DNA from 2 places in the Exiguobacterium sp. s161 genome. Region 1 is predicted to be linked to the other one. Evidence: a T-box and tRNA genes for the amino acid it is inferred to sense, from the RefSeq annotation. Region 1 holds a T-box; the other holds one or more tRNA genes.
The links. The T-box of region 1 lies ahead of ileS (isoleucine--tRNA ligase). A T-box ahead of a tRNA ligase gene usually reads a tRNA of that ligase, here a tRNA-Ile.
Positions count from the first base shown of each region.

Region 2: it encodes a tRNA-Ile, which carries the amino acid that the T-box ahead of ileS (isoleucine--tRNA ligase) is inferred to sense. The anticodon was not compared.

Region 1 covers NZ_JACSNH010000002.1:85,583-93,052, reverse strand. Annotated here, with positions in the region: gene KNQ14_RS16755 (DUF2975 domain-containing protein) at 175-645, opposite strand; gene KNQ14_RS08020 (DUF2188 domain-containing protein) at 792-1,016, shown strand; gene KNQ14_RS08015 (helix-turn-helix transcriptional regulator) at 1,154-1,363, shown strand; gene KNQ14_RS08010 (hypothetical protein) at 1,356-1,721, shown strand; gene KNQ14_RS08005 (GNAT family N-acetyltransferase) at 1,809-2,357, opposite strand; T-box leader at 2,443-2,688, shown strand; gene ileS (isoleucine--tRNA ligase) at 2,745-5,828, shown strand; gene KNQ14_RS16750 (hypothetical protein) at 5,839-6,093, shown strand; gene KNQ14_RS16745 (hypothetical protein) at 6,105-6,323, shown strand; gene KNQ14_RS16740 (GNAT family N-acetyltransferase) at 6,340-6,816, shown strand; gene KNQ14_RS07985 (hypothetical protein) at 6,795-7,046, opposite strand; gene KNQ14_RS07980 (carbon-nitrogen hydrolase family protein) at 7,105-7,470, opposite strand, start outside.
Region 2 covers NZ_JACSNH010000003.1:199,596-207,065, reverse strand. Annotated here, with positions in the region: gene KNQ14_RS10595 (alpha-amylase) at 1-1,233, opposite strand, end outside; tRNA gene KNQ14_RS10590 (tRNA-Ile) at 1,350-1,423, opposite strand; tRNA gene KNQ14_RS10585 (tRNA-Met) at 1,435-1,508, opposite strand; gene KNQ14_RS10580 (Na/Pi cotransporter family protein) at 1,637-3,280, opposite strand; gene KNQ14_RS10575 (hypothetical protein) at 3,488-3,973, shown strand; gene ispG (flavodoxin-dependent (E)-4-hydroxy-3-methylbut-2-enyl-diphosphate synthase) at 4,141-5,250, shown strand; gene KNQ14_RS10565 (5' nucleotidase, NT5C type) at 5,350-5,919, shown strand; gene KNQ14_RS10560 (GGDEF domain-containing protein) at 6,018-7,097, shown strand; gene KNQ14_RS10555 (GGDEF domain-containing phosphodiesterase) at 7,157-7,470, opposite strand, start outside.

The DNA of each region.
Region 1 (7,470 bases):
TCTACGTTGCCAATCGAAGATTCTGTTGAAACAGGGACATCAGGATAGCCATCAATGTGACGCGAACTAAAAAATCCCGCTCTTAGGAGCGAGATTGAACAAAGTGTTAGGTAGGAAAAGCAACGGCTAGAATGACAAAAACAATCATGAGCACTTGTTTTTCGGTCGTTCACGTTAGGATTTCATAGGCAACACATAGCGTAATAATAATTGTTGGATACAGGCAAGTAGCGTTCCGATTGTCAACGGAGCAAGAATCAAACCGATTCCGATGATAATCAGACCAGGCGCGTCGTCAATCTGACCAATATAGAAAAAGACGGGAAAGAGACATGCCGTTAAAATGGCGACGATATAAAAAGACAATTTCATTGATTGAATGGAAGCTGTGATGAGCGGAAAAGCCGGAGGAGCCATCGACATATATCGAAGGATGCGGAGCGCATGGAATAAAATCAAAAGAGTCGGGATGAAGATAAGGTATGCGGTCAATAGAACACTGTAGCCAGGTCGCTCGAGTAACAAGTTTTTCGTGATACCATGCCAGACAAGTGGGATACCAAGACCAGCTAAACCGAACAGACTGAAGATGATACCAAAGACGATAAAGCGTAAAAACCGGACTTGCCAGACGAAATGATTCACGATATCAACTCCTTTCGAGGCAACAAACGTTTCTTTTAGTATACTGCATCCCCCGAGAGGCTAGTAGAAAATTCAAGTGAAGAGGCAACCGCACTTTAAAATAGTGTCATTAAGATGAAATAGATTAAGGAAATGGAGGTCACGTGATGAAACGAGAGCAACATGTCACGCCACATCCTAAAGGTGGCTATCAAGTGAAAGCTGCTGGTGCGACTCGAGCAACAAAGCGATTTGCTACACAGAAAGAAGCGATTGCAGAAGGGCGTCGGATTGCGAAAAAACAGAAGACGGAGCTTGTCATTCATAACAAAGAAGGGCAGATTCGCGAAAAAGATTCCTACGGACACGATCCATTTCCACCACGAGGTTGAGCTATCATATACGACACGTTCTGGTTATGAGAGCGTGTCTTTTTAATGATTTTTATGTCAAAAGTTTTTGACATAATGATGGAAGTTCATTACAGTAAATATGTAAAAAGAATTTGACACGTCGTGGAGGGATGAACGTGAGAAACCACATCAAGGAACGACGTCTAACGGCAAAATTATCGCAACAAGAACTGGCTGACCGTTGTCAGGTTAGTCGGCAGACGATTAATGCGATTGAAAACAACAAGTATGATCCGACTTTACAATTAGCGTTTAATATCGCCAAAGTCTTGCAGACACAAGTCGATCATCTGTTCATTTCAGAACAGGAGGAATGGGATGTCTAAGAAAAAAACGGTTTTATTTTTAGTAACGCTCGTGATACTTGCGAGTCTTACAGTCATCAGTATGATCATCGAAAATAATGTAACGTTCTTCTCGATTGTTCAATTGGCGATTCTATTGATCATGTTCTTCTCGTATTTTACGTGGGCACGATCAGGAGAAGACGAGCGTCCTGTGCCAGAAGATGAGCTCGGCAAAAAGATTACGACGGAAAGCGGCTTCGTTAGCTACAAAATCCTGATTGTCCTGATTTTTGGATTCATCTGTCTCGATTACTTTTTACATGAATCAGCGAATCTGTTATTGATCGTTTTGTTCGCAATCGGACTGACACTGTTGCCGATCATTGAATTTTTATAAGCAAGATCTTATCGATAAAACGGTATAAAAGTCGTTTAGACGGATTTACCCATCTAAACGACTTTTGATATTTCACAGATTATCTTTTTAAGACGACCAATCACTCCGCAAAATCGAGTACATATACAAATCATCGAACTGACCACGCGAGTTTTCATATTGACGAAGCAACCCTTCACGTTGGAATCCGAGCCGTTCAAGCAATCGTTGCGAAGCGGTGTTTGCTGGTAGGACAAGTGCTTCGATCCGGTTGAGCGAAAGTTCTGTAAAGCCATATTCGATGACCGCAAGCGCTGCTTCCTTCGCGATGCCTTGTCCCTGATAGGCAGGGCTCAACTCAAACCCAAGTTCTGCTCGCTGATGGCGTTCCGCTTGATTCAAGAAACCGCAACTGCCGATGATGACATCGTCTTCTTGTAACGCGATCCCGAACCGGATGCCCGTGCCATCGCGATGAATCGAAGCGTACCAGTCAATCTCTTCAAGCGCATCTGCTTCTGATTGAAAGGGGTCGAGCCCCATCTGTTTGACGACGTGTTCGTCTGATAAATAGGCGAGGACACTCGTAGCATCTTCGGGTAACACTTCGCGTAAGACGAGACGGTCCGTTTTAAGCGTTGGGAAAGTATGTAACATTCAAAAAAACTCCTTTGCAAGAAAATGTATAAAGCTGTTGTGCAGTCTTTAAGTCATATGGTAATATTCTCCACAACAAGAGCATATCATTTCGTTGACGAGAAAGAGTAATGATTGTCCCTCTGCCTTACAGAAAACCGGGATTGCTGAGAGCCGGTAGCCAGATCAATCATGAAGATCCTCTCTGAGAAGTCACGCTGAACCATTCAGTAAGCGTGACCGGGTGTCCACCGTTACATGGAATGCACATGATAGTGTGCAACTAAGTGCTGTCGAGAACGAGTATTCTCGACGGAATATGGGTGGTATCGCGGTGAAGTCCGTCCCTGTCAAAGGGGGCGGACTTTTTTGTATTCTCTTAGTTACTGACAAAGGAGCGAACAAGAGATGACGTCACAAAACCAAGCAGAAACCGTACAACAACGCGAGGAGCGTGTCCGAAACAGATGGAAACAAGACCAGGTCTTCGCACGATCGATTGAACAACGCACGGAAGCGGAATTCGTATTCTACGAAGGACCTCCGACTGCGAACGGATTACCCCACGTCGGTCATGCGCTCGGACGAACCGTCAAGGATACCGTCGCCCGCTATAAGACGATGAAAGGGTTTCGGGTCGAGCGAAAAGCAGGCTGGGATACACATGGACTACCGGTCGAACTCGGTGTCGAGAAACAACTCGGCATTTCCGGCAAACAAGCGATCGAAGACTATGGTGTTGAAGCATTCATCGCACGCTGTAAGGAAAGTGTCTTCTCCTATGAAACACAGTGGCGTGCCTTCACGGAAAAACTCGGCTACTGGGTCGACATGGATGACCCTTACGTGACGATGGAGGACGAGTATATCGAAAGCGTCTGGCATATTCTCGGGACGATCCATGACAAAGGATGGTTGACGAAGGGACATCGTGTATCACCGTATTGTCCGAGCTGTCAGACGTCACTCAGTTCCCATGAAGTCGCGCAAGGCTATCAGGACGTGACGGACTTATCGGCGACGGTCAAACTCCCGATCGTCGGCATGGAACAGACATTTCTACTAGCGTGGACGACGACACCGTGGACGTTACCGGCAAACGTCGCGGTGGCGGTTCATCCGGAATTGACGTATGTCACAGTAGCGTTCGAAGGCGAGCGATTCATTGTCGCTAAAGCGTTAGTCGCTGAACTGTTCTCGGAATCCGTCGAGGTCGTATCCGAACAGCTCGGTGCGGAACTCGTCGGTTTGCGTTATGAACCACCGTTTGATTTCGTGACGCCAGAGAATGGTCATACGGTCGTCGGGGCGTCCTTCGTCCAAGCAACGAGCGGAACCGGACTTGTCCATCTTGCTCCAGCATACGGGGAAGAAGATTACCGGGTCGTCCGGGAAAACGGTCTGTCGTTCGTTAACGTCGTCGATGCTGCTGGGTGTTACACGGATGCCGTTCCACCACTCATTGGTCGATTCGTCAAGGAGTCAGACGTCGCGATCATCCAGCTGCTCGCTGAACGGGGACGCTTGTTTGCGAAAAAACGCTATACGCACAGCTATCCGCATTGTTGGCGATGTGACTCACCACTGCTCTATTACGCACAAGACAACTGGTTCATCGAGACGACGCCCGTCAAGGAACAACTCCTTGCGAACAATGCTTCTGTGACGTGGTACCCCGATCACGTCAAGGAAGGGCGGTTCGGAAAGTTCCTCGAGCAACTCGTCGACTGGAACATCAGTCGTAATCGCTACTGGGGTACACCACTGAACGTCTGGGAGTGTGAAGCGTGTGACACGACGTTCGTTCCAAAAAACAAGGCTGACTTGTTGCACCGGACGACGACATCGACGGAATCCGTCGAGTTGCATAAACCATACGTTGATGCGTTATCGGTCTCGTGTCCGACGTGTCAGGGAGTGATGCACCGGACACCAGAAGTCATCGATGTCTGGTTTGATAGCGGAGCGATGCCGTTCGCGCAACAGCATTATCCGTCACGGACGCAGACGCTTAACCGCTATCCAGCCGATGTCGTCATCGAAGGCATCGATCAGACGCGGGGCTGGTTCTACAGCTTGCAAGCGATCTCGACACTCTTCACGGGACAGTCTGCCTATAAGCGTGTCCTCGCACTCGGGCACGTCCTCGCTGAGAACGGGCAGAAGATGTCGAAGAGTCGTGGAAATGCCCTCGATCCGGTGGCGTTAATCGAAGCATATGGTGCTGATAGCTTACGCTGGGCGCTACTCGTCGACAGCAGTCCGTGGAGTGCGAAACGGTTTGCTGAGCGGATCGTCCAAGAAGCAAAATCAAAACTAGTCGATACGCTGGATCATGCCGTCCAGTTTTATCTGACGTATGCCGAACTGGATGGATTTGATGGCTCACGTCCGCAAAAACGGACGCGTCTCGACGAATGGTTGCTCTCGCGTGTCCATCAGACGACGCAAGACGTGACGGATGCGATGGACGATTATCAATTGACTCAAGCAGCACGGAGTCTTGCGCAACTCGTCGATGAGATCAGTAACTGGTACATCCGCCGTTCTCGAGAACGTTTCTGGCAAGCTGATTGGTCGCAAGAGAAACAAGCCGCGTATACGACACTCCACTTCGCACTTTCGACGACGGCACGACTACTCGCTCCGTTCACGCCGTACCTTGCTGATGATGTTTATCAGCGATTAACAGGAATGAGCGTGCATGTAGCGGATTATCCGGTTGCCGATCGATCGATGCTCCGATCTGATCTGGAATACGAAATGGCACAGGTTGTCTCTGTCGTCGAGTTAGGACGACAAGTACGTAATACGCACGCCTTAAAAGTCAAACAACCGCTTGCTAGCCTAAGCGTCCAATCGAGCGAAACCTTTTCGTGGGCGGACTATACGGCAATCATTCAAGAGGAACTGAATGTAAAAGACGTCCAAATCGTTCCGACGACGCAAGCGACGACACGGTTCCGTCTGAAACTGAACTTCCGCGCAGCCGGAGCGAAATTCGCACAGCAAGCGAACGCGATCCACCAATGGCTACAACAATTGTCTGCACAGGAGACTTCCGACTTGCTCGAGACCGGAAAATTGATCTACCGGACCACATCAGGCGATGAAGTCGAAGTGCGTCAAGCGGACGTCATCGTCGAACCTATCGTCCAGACGGGCTTTGCTGCTGCGACGAATGGTGGACTCACCGTGACGCTCGATACGCGAATCACGGAAGCACTGGAGCAGGAACGCTGGATGCGGGAGCTCGTCCGCTATATCCAGTCGGAACGAAAGGCACAAGCGTTATCGCGGGACGCCCGAATCGATCTCGTCTTGTCGGTCGATGCGACGTTCCAACCGATCGTCGAGACGTTTGAGCCTTTGTTATTCAAACATCTTGCCTTATCCTCCGTGCGAACTGAACCGCTACAAGGAACAGTGGATGTTCAGCTAGGCGGACACGATGTCGGTGTCTCGTTCACATCAACGAAAGAATATTGTTAAGGAGAAGAACATGATTGCATTAGAAGCATTAAAAGGTCGACTCGTCGACGGTTTGTTACAGATCCAAAAAGAAGAAGGATATGTTGCCCGAGAACGTTTTATCTTTAACCGAGGAGCGACGGACGAACAGCTCGCGCTGTTACCTGCGTGGACGGCAGACGACTATCAGACGTTCTTACGTCAACATAACGGGGCGAAGCTGTCCAGCACGAAACGTTATCCTACAACGATGGATTCGAACTCTTTTCGATCGAGGATTGCCTGACGTATAGCGAGATGTGGGAATGTCCCGAAAACTTCTTAGCGATCGGTGCAGGACCAGACGGGGAGTGGATCGTCTACGAGATGAATCGCCCGGCAGGAAATCGGATCTGGAGTGGAGAATTTCTTAATTTCGAGGAATGGGAAGAAGACGCAATGCCGTTTGGCTTCGAGCGATGGCTCGACTACTTGATCGTCGCGCAAGGCACGCCATTTTGGGAATGGTTCCGGTAAGAGAGGAAGAGGTTCAGTGGATATTCAATTAAAGGTAGCGTCTCTTACAGACGCTCCGAAGCTTCACACGCTTCAACTCGAGGCGTTTTCAGAGACGCTCGAGCGGTATCAGGATTTTGCAACGAATCCGGCGAACGAATCGATCGATCGTGTCATTCACCGGATCACGCATCCAAGTATTACGTTTCATCAAATCATCGTCGACGATGTCGTCGTCGGCGGGATTTGTGTCGTTGCGAAAGCACCGAGTCGCTACGCGATCAGTCCGATGTTCTTAGATCCAGCCCGTCAAGGTGAAGGGATCGCCCAACGCGCATTACAGCTCGTTGAAGCAGCTTATCCGACTGCAACGATATGGGAACTGCGGACGATTCGCGAAGAGACACGTAACTGTTATTTCTATGAGAAGATGGGCTATCGATTGACCGGTGTCAGTCAACCGCTCAATGAACGGGCGACACTCGTTTCTTATCAAAAATTGGTTTCGGAATGAGCGGGTTTTGTCGGAAGGAAGAACCACCACAGATTCGTCAAAAAAGCGGCAAGAACGGCAAAATTAAACAGATAAAGGCAAAAGAAGAAGACGAACTCGCCGATGTCCTCAAGGTTAGCTAACGGATTATCGACCAGGTATGATTCGTGACTAACGCCTAAGATGAACAAAGGAAAGAAGACATAGAAGTATCGTTTCCAAAAGAATGACGCACGACCTGTTTGAGACATAAGAGCACCTCCTGAAGGAATAGCACGCTTCTTCCAGTCAGAAGAAGCGTGTGTTCGTTTACGATAAAGAGGGTGTACCGACGACTTCGACGTGACGCGTGACCGTATCAAACAGACGTGTCCGCGTATCGTTATGAGACAACAGCAACGGTTCACCGGTCTCGTCATAGATGAAGGCAATCGGAATCGAAAAACCACAGTTGCGGTACGAACCATCGGCATGACTCGTTCCGATCATGAGTGCTCGTTGCGCCTGACTGATGATACGCGCTTCACCGGACCACTCAACGTATTGTTCCTCGCTGAACATGCCGACGCCAATCGGGTTAAAGATGAGATCAAGTCCGGATTCCTCGCGTAGTCCGTCTTTTCCTAAGAAGATTTCACGGCAGAGGACGTATCCATAGCGGAACGACCCGTCGTT
Region 2 (7,470 bases), on a different contig from region 1:
CCAACCGACACAATGTGGGTCATCGAGATAATCTTCTTGTTCACCGTACGCTTTGTGATATCGTGCATAGAGTAAGGCATCGATCATTTCTTTTTTTCCTTCTACCGGATGCGGTCCTTGTACACCATAATAGTCACCGTAGAAGACACATGGATAACCGTCTTTACGAAGTAAAATCGCTGCGTAAGCATGTTGTTTGAACCAGTCATCTACCCACGACTCAAGCGATTCACCTGGTTGGGAATCGTGATTGTCGACGAACGTGACGGCATTCGTCGGGTGTGATTCGACAAGGGTATCTGCAAACAACGTCGTCATATCAAAGTCCTGTCCCTGCTTCGAAGCTTCATGGAACTTATAATGAAGCGGAACATCGAACAAATCGATCGTATAGTCGACGCTATCGAGGAAATGACGACAATCATCGAGATCTGATTTCCAGAACTCACCGACCATATAGAAGTCACCTTCACTTTTTTCAATCATTGATTTTGCGAATTCATGAACGAATTCATAGTTGATATGTTTGATGGCATCGAGTCGGAAACCTTGGCAATCAATTGTTTCTTGGAACCAGTGCCCCCAACGGATCATCTCCTCACGTACTTCCGGGTGATTATAATCGATGTTCGCGAACATCAAATAGTCATAGTTTCCGAATTCATCATCGACTTGATCATTCCAATCTTTATTTTTACCGGAAATTTTAAAGACACCCGTCTTTTCTTCACGGGCATCAAAATCCGTTCCATTGAAAAATTCATGTGTCCAGATGAAATCTGAATATTTTCCGTTACGTCCCGGGAACGTAAACTTCGTCCAAGCTTCGATTTCAAACTCTTCTGAAATTTCTTTCGAACGATCTTCCGGATGGACTTCGACGACATTGATCGTCTCGAGTTCATCGGCTGCTGCTTTATGGTTCATGACGACATCCGCGTAAACAGCGATATCGTTCTCACGAGCAACCTGGATCGCTTCGACGAGTTCATCTTTCGTACCGTATTTCGTACGGACCGTTCCTTTTTGATCAAATTCGCCTAAATCATAGACGTCATAGATGCCATATCCTGTATCTTCATCCGATTGACCTTTTGACGCCGGTGGAATCCACACGGACGTGATGCCGGCAGCACGTAATTCAGGCGCCCGCTCTTTCAAGCGTTGCCAGTGCTTCCCATCATTCTCTACATGCCACTCAAAAAACTGCATCATCGTATGGTTACGTTCCATCTCTCTTCGCTCTCCCTTAGTTACTATAGTATGAATATTATTACAATATCTTTACTATTCCCCGGGGGAACAAAAATAAACGCTCCTCGTTTTTCAACGAGAAGCGTTCTACTGAATGGACCCTGCAGGGCTCGAACCTGCGACCGGACGGTTATGAGCCGTCTGCTCTGACCAGCTGAGCTAAGGGTCCTTAAGTAATAGTAGCGGCGGAGGGAGTCGAACCCACGACCTCACGGGTATGAACCGTACGCTCTAGCCAGCTGAGCTACACCGCCATGATGTATGTTTCTTACTCTTACTAGATTACGAGATGTGGCGAAACTTGTCAATATGCTATTTCAAAAAAATAAACAGCTGATTTCATTTTTTTGAAATCAGCTGTCATAAGAAAATCGTATTTCACTTAGTTCGTTAATGCCGTCCGCTGTTCAAGGACGAGATCCGTGATGTTGACAGCGTGATCGCCAATTCGTTCGAGGTTCGACAAGAGATCGACGAAAATCATCCCTGCTTGTCCCGTACATTCGCCAGCGTTCACGCGAAGGACATGATGCTTCCGGAATGAACGTTCGAGCGCATCGAGTTTTCCTTCGAGTTCCAGAACCTTACGAGCTCGTGTAACATCGTCCTCTTCGACAGCGCGAACAGCACAATCGACGATTTCTTGCGTTAAGGCATACATGTCATCAAGTTCTTGCTTCGCTGATGATGTGAACTGAATCCGGTTGACGATTTGGAAGTCAACCAATTCGACGATGTTTTCAACGTGGTCACCAATCCGTTCAAAATCATTGACGGCATGCATCAGTAACGAGTGCTCATTTGATTCACGTTCTGATAAATCGTGTGCCGCTACTTTAACGAGATAACTCGTGACTTCTGTATTTAAATGGTTGATCGCATATTCAATCTGTTGTGATTCCGATACATCTTTCTTATCATGCGATTGTGTGTAACGCTGTGCTTTTGCAAGTGCGTCTTTCGAGAATTCACCCATACGCAATACTTCGAGCTTTGCTTGGTTTAATGCGAGTGCTGAAGATTGGTTCAAGATATTTTGATCCAGATGACGCGGTTTTGAATCAATCGTCGTATCCGTACCCGGTACGATTTTTTGTACAAGCCATGCGATTTGCGCAATGAACCAACACTGAATCAACGTATTGACGACGTTGAATGTTCCATGTGCAAAGGCGATTTGCATCTTTGGACCTAAATCAAGCGCGCCCGTGATCCAAGTAATGAAATTCGAGAAAATCGGTAAAGCAATCAAGAATAAAATCGTCCCGATAATGTTGAAGATGACGTGTGCCGCTGCTGTTCGTTTAGCTGCGATCGACGCACCAAGTGCTGCGAGTACTGCTGTGATCGTCGTTCCGATGTTATCACCGAACAAGACGGGAAGTGCCGCTTTGATATCGATCATGCCACCAGCGTATAGCTCTTGTAAGATACCGATCGTTGCTGACGACGACTGAACAAGAACGGTAAAGATCGTTCCGACGAATACACCAAGCAATGGGTTATCCGACATCGAGACCGTCAACTCACGGAACCAGACACTTGACTCGAGTGGAGCCATTCCGTCGCCCATCAATGTGAGACCATAGAATAATGCACCGAAGCCAAAGAAAATCTGTCCGATGTATTGAACCCGTTCTTTATTGAAGAAGAAGATCAAGAAAGCACCAATGGCGATTGCCGGAAGCGCAGCTTCCTTGACGTTGAAGCCAATGATGAAGGCCGTGATCGTTGTTCCAATGTTTGCCCCCATGACGACACCGATCGCTTGTCGTAAATTCATCAGGCCTGCACTAACGAGTCCGACAACGATGACGGTCGTCCCTGACGACGACTGAATCAATATCGTGACGACAATACCTGCTAAGATACCTAATAGTGGATTCGTCGTATATTTATCGAGGATATAACGTAATCGGTCCCCTGCTGTTTTTTGGAGCCCATCTCCCATATACTTAATACCGAATAGGAAAATCCCAAGTCCACCGATGAAGGTGAAAATCATTTCCTGCAAATCATAATTCATCTTGCCAGCTCCTTTATTTGATGTGGATTGATGTGTTTGTAAAGTTTATTTTTTCGACTCCCCTATTATGTAAAGGTCTAATGAACTTGTAAACAGTTTTTACTATATCCGTTTGTTAAGGTTTTATTAATCTGTATCACTACACAAAATTCATTTATTACCAACAAAAATCAAACTATTAAAATCTGTTATAAAACAGTAGAAAGAGTGATTCACTTGTCATTTTTACGTCAACTGATTAATTACTTACAAACTTCCTTAATTCCAAATCGTCCGTTTTTGCGTCTTCGTTTGGCAGATGTTTCCCTTTATTTTTGTGGATTAGCTTGGATTTCATTTTGGACGACGGTTATTGATTCCTTCTTTTTACAAAAAAACATCCCGATCGTCGTCTGGTTCATCCTTCATTTCATCTTTATCGCAATCGCTGTATTACTTTACGTATTAATTATGGCGTATATAACGAAAGGGTTTGTCCGATTGTTACTTCCCCGTCCGTGGGCGTATCGCCAAACGTTTCCTTACACAGTCGCAACGAATCTCTGGTCTTTCCCAATCGGTATGCTTCTATACCAACTCGATTATCCTCGCTTCGGAATCGGGATACTCGTAATCGGACATTTCATCTACACATTAGTTCCATTATGGATCGCCCGTTCCTCGAAGCCACGTTCTTCACGTAAACCTCAATGAGTATTAAAATCAGGCGTCCGACGGATTGACGGACGCCCTTCTTTCATTAAACAATTGTAAATGTTCGATTTTCGTTCTTGTTTCTCGATTTTTAGGGAATAGTTCGATATGATAGAAAAGGTAAACATAAACAATATGGCGGTATGCCACAAAAGGAGATTTTCGATATGCCGAAAATGGTCCATCGCTCTAAGACTCGTCCTGTTCGTGTAGGGGACCTTGTCATTGGTGGAAATAATGAAGTCATCATTCAAAGTATGACGACAACTAAAACACACGACGTCGAAGCGACAGTCGCTGAAATCCTACGCCTTGAAGAAGCTGGTTGCCAAATCGTCCGCGTCGCTTGTCCAGAAGAACGTGATGCGCTCGCACTTGCAGAAATCAAAAGCCGAATCAACATTCCGCTTGTCGTAGACATCCACTTCAACTATAAACTTGCGCTCATGGCAATCGAAGCTGGCGTTGATAAAATCCGGATCAACCCGGGTAACATCGGTCGCCGCGAAAAGGTCGAAGCTGTCGTTACAGCTGCAAAAGCGAAAAACATCCCAATCCGGATCGGGGTAAACGCCGGTTCACTTGAAAAGCACATTCTTGAAAAATACGGCTACCCGACAGCACGTGGTATGGTCGAGAGTGCGTTGCACCACATCAAGATTCTTGAAGATCTCGACTTCCATGACATCATCGTCTCGCTTAAGGCATCAGACGTACAGTTGGCGCTTGAAGCGTATCAACTTGCTTCTGAATCGTTCGACTATCCACTTCACGTCGGGATCACGGAATCAGGACCACTTCGTTCTGGTTCATTAAAATCAGCAGCGGGACTTGGCGCGATCTTGTCACGCGGAATCGGAAACACGGTTCGTGTATCTCTTTCAGCGGACCCTGTCGAAGAAGTAAAAGTCGCAAAAGAAGTCTTGAAATCATTTGGTCTCGCGGCGAACGCGGCGACATTGATCTCATGCCCTACATGTGGTCGGATCGAAATCGATTTAATGTCGATCGCTGCAGAAATCGAAGACTATATCGAAAACATCCAAGCGAACATCAAAGTTGCGGTTCTCGGATGTGCGGTCAACGGTCCTGGTGAAGCACGTGAAGCTGATATCGGTATCGCTGGTGCACGTAACGAAGGATTATTGTTCCGTCACGGAGAAATCATCCGTAAAGTACCGGAAGCAACGATGGTCGAAGAATTGAAGAAAGAGATCGATGCAATCGTTCTCGAGAAACAGGCTGAAAAAGAAGCCGAGAAAGCAAATCACGCATAAGTGGAAGACTCCTCCCTCGCGAGGAGTCTTTTTTCCTATCTCGATTTCGACTATGTTATACTAAGTGAAGAAAAATTTTTAGAACGTGGGTGACTGTAAATGAAAATTGGAATCGACATTGATGGAACGATCACACATCCATCCTCTTGCTTCACTTACATGAATAAACATCTCGGAACGTCGATTGACTTCAATCAGGCGTCCGAGTATGAATTGCATACGTATACCGATATGAATCAAATCGAATTTTGGGACTACATGGTGAACTCTGGTCACGAGACAGGCATTTATCGTGAATCCATCCCTCAAGAACATGTTCGTCATCACTTATGGAATTTGCGGAAGCAATATGATCTCCATTACGTAACAGCACGATCGGAGCTCGTTCGTCCTGTAACAGAAGAGTGGATCAAACAACACGAACTTCCTCTTGATTCCTTGATCATGACGGGATCACACGACAAAGTACAAGTCGTCCGTGATTTATCACTCGATTTATTCATGGAAGATCGATTAGAGAATGCTGTACAAATCGCAGAAGACACCTCTATTCCTGTAATCTTGTTCGATGCACCTTATAACCGTAAAGCCGTACCGAATAATGTCATTCGTGTCGCTTCCTGGAATGAGGCCGTTCAAGAGATTCAAAAATTTGCACCAATTCGTTAAAACAGCCGATTAGGCTGTTTTTTCCATTTTCTATGCCATTATCCGATGAGATAGCATACAATGGCATTAGATTTAGGTTTTCTAATAGAAAGGGTTTCATGATGCTTACGACAGTGAATATCTTTTTCGTCAATATCTGTATTATCTTTCTTGTCTCTACATTCACTTTTTATCTGTTGCGTGATCGCTTACCGATTCAACCAGACTCGATGATGTCCACTCGCCTGTATTTCGGACTCTCGAATGGAGTAACAGGAATTCTCCTTATGCACCACGCCATCGATTTAAATGGGGCACTGATCGATTTACGATTGTTACCTCTCGCTTTATCCGCCCTATTTGGCGGTAACGTCAGTATCGCAGTGACAGGAACGATGCTTCTATTTTATCGGTTCTTGATTCATGACGGCGCTTCACTGAATGTTCTACTTAGTTCTGTCATCACACTACTTGGTTTTTTAATTCTTTCGTTTATTTGTCGCCGATTTATCACACGACAAGGGTACTTCTTTTCCGCCATCGTCACGGTCGGTTCATTACTTGTTCTTTGGCGACTGATCATAAGCAATTCTCCTGTCGATGCATGGGAAACGATCTATATTCCCTATTTTATCCTAACGATTGGTGGAGCGATTTTGTTTTATCGGTTATCCTCGCTCCTTCAACAGCACTTTGTTCTGTACTCCTATCAATCCTACCTCGCATCGACCGATCAGTTGACACGGCTTGCGAATCGACATGTCATTTTAGAAAAAGTAACGACGCTCGAAAAAAGTAACGCCTCTTGGAGTGTGATTCTATTCGATTTGGATCATTTCAAGACTGTGAACGATACACACGGTCACGCCATCGGTGACGCCGTCTTACGCCATTTTTCGATTATATTGAATGAATATTGTCCTGTACCAGTCACGGTCGGCCGATATGGAGGTGAAGAATTCATCATCATCATTCCGGATAGCGAACAATATACTCCTGTTATCATAGCGGAAACGATCGTAACAGCCGTTCAGCAAACACCGTTCGTGATGCAGGATCATGCCGTATCAATCACCGTATCCGCTGGAATTGCTTACGCTCATCATCTGCCTGCTGAAATGGTCTTTAAGCAAGCAGATGCCGCTTTATATGAGGCAAAAACGCAAGGTCGAAATCAATATCGACTGTACCAATCATAAGTATTGTATGAAAAAGCCACTTCTCTCCGAAAAATTCGGACTGAAGTGGCTTTTTTTGATTAATGAATCGTTCCTTCATTCGTTTTTTGTAGCAGACAGATGATTTCTTTAAGTGGTACGGGTTTAGCGAAGAAATAGCCTTGGAACAAATGAATCCCGATTTCTTTGGCAATGCGTACTTCCTCTCCTGTCTCTACTCCTTCAACGATACATTCGACATGCATCGACTCACTCAATTGAAAAATCGACTCAAGAATCGATTGTCGTTTATCCGATGCTCCAATTTGTTCAATGAATTGCTTCGGAATCTTTAATTGACGTAACGGTAATAAACGTTCGAGGACGTGATAAGACGCATGACCAGTACCGAAAT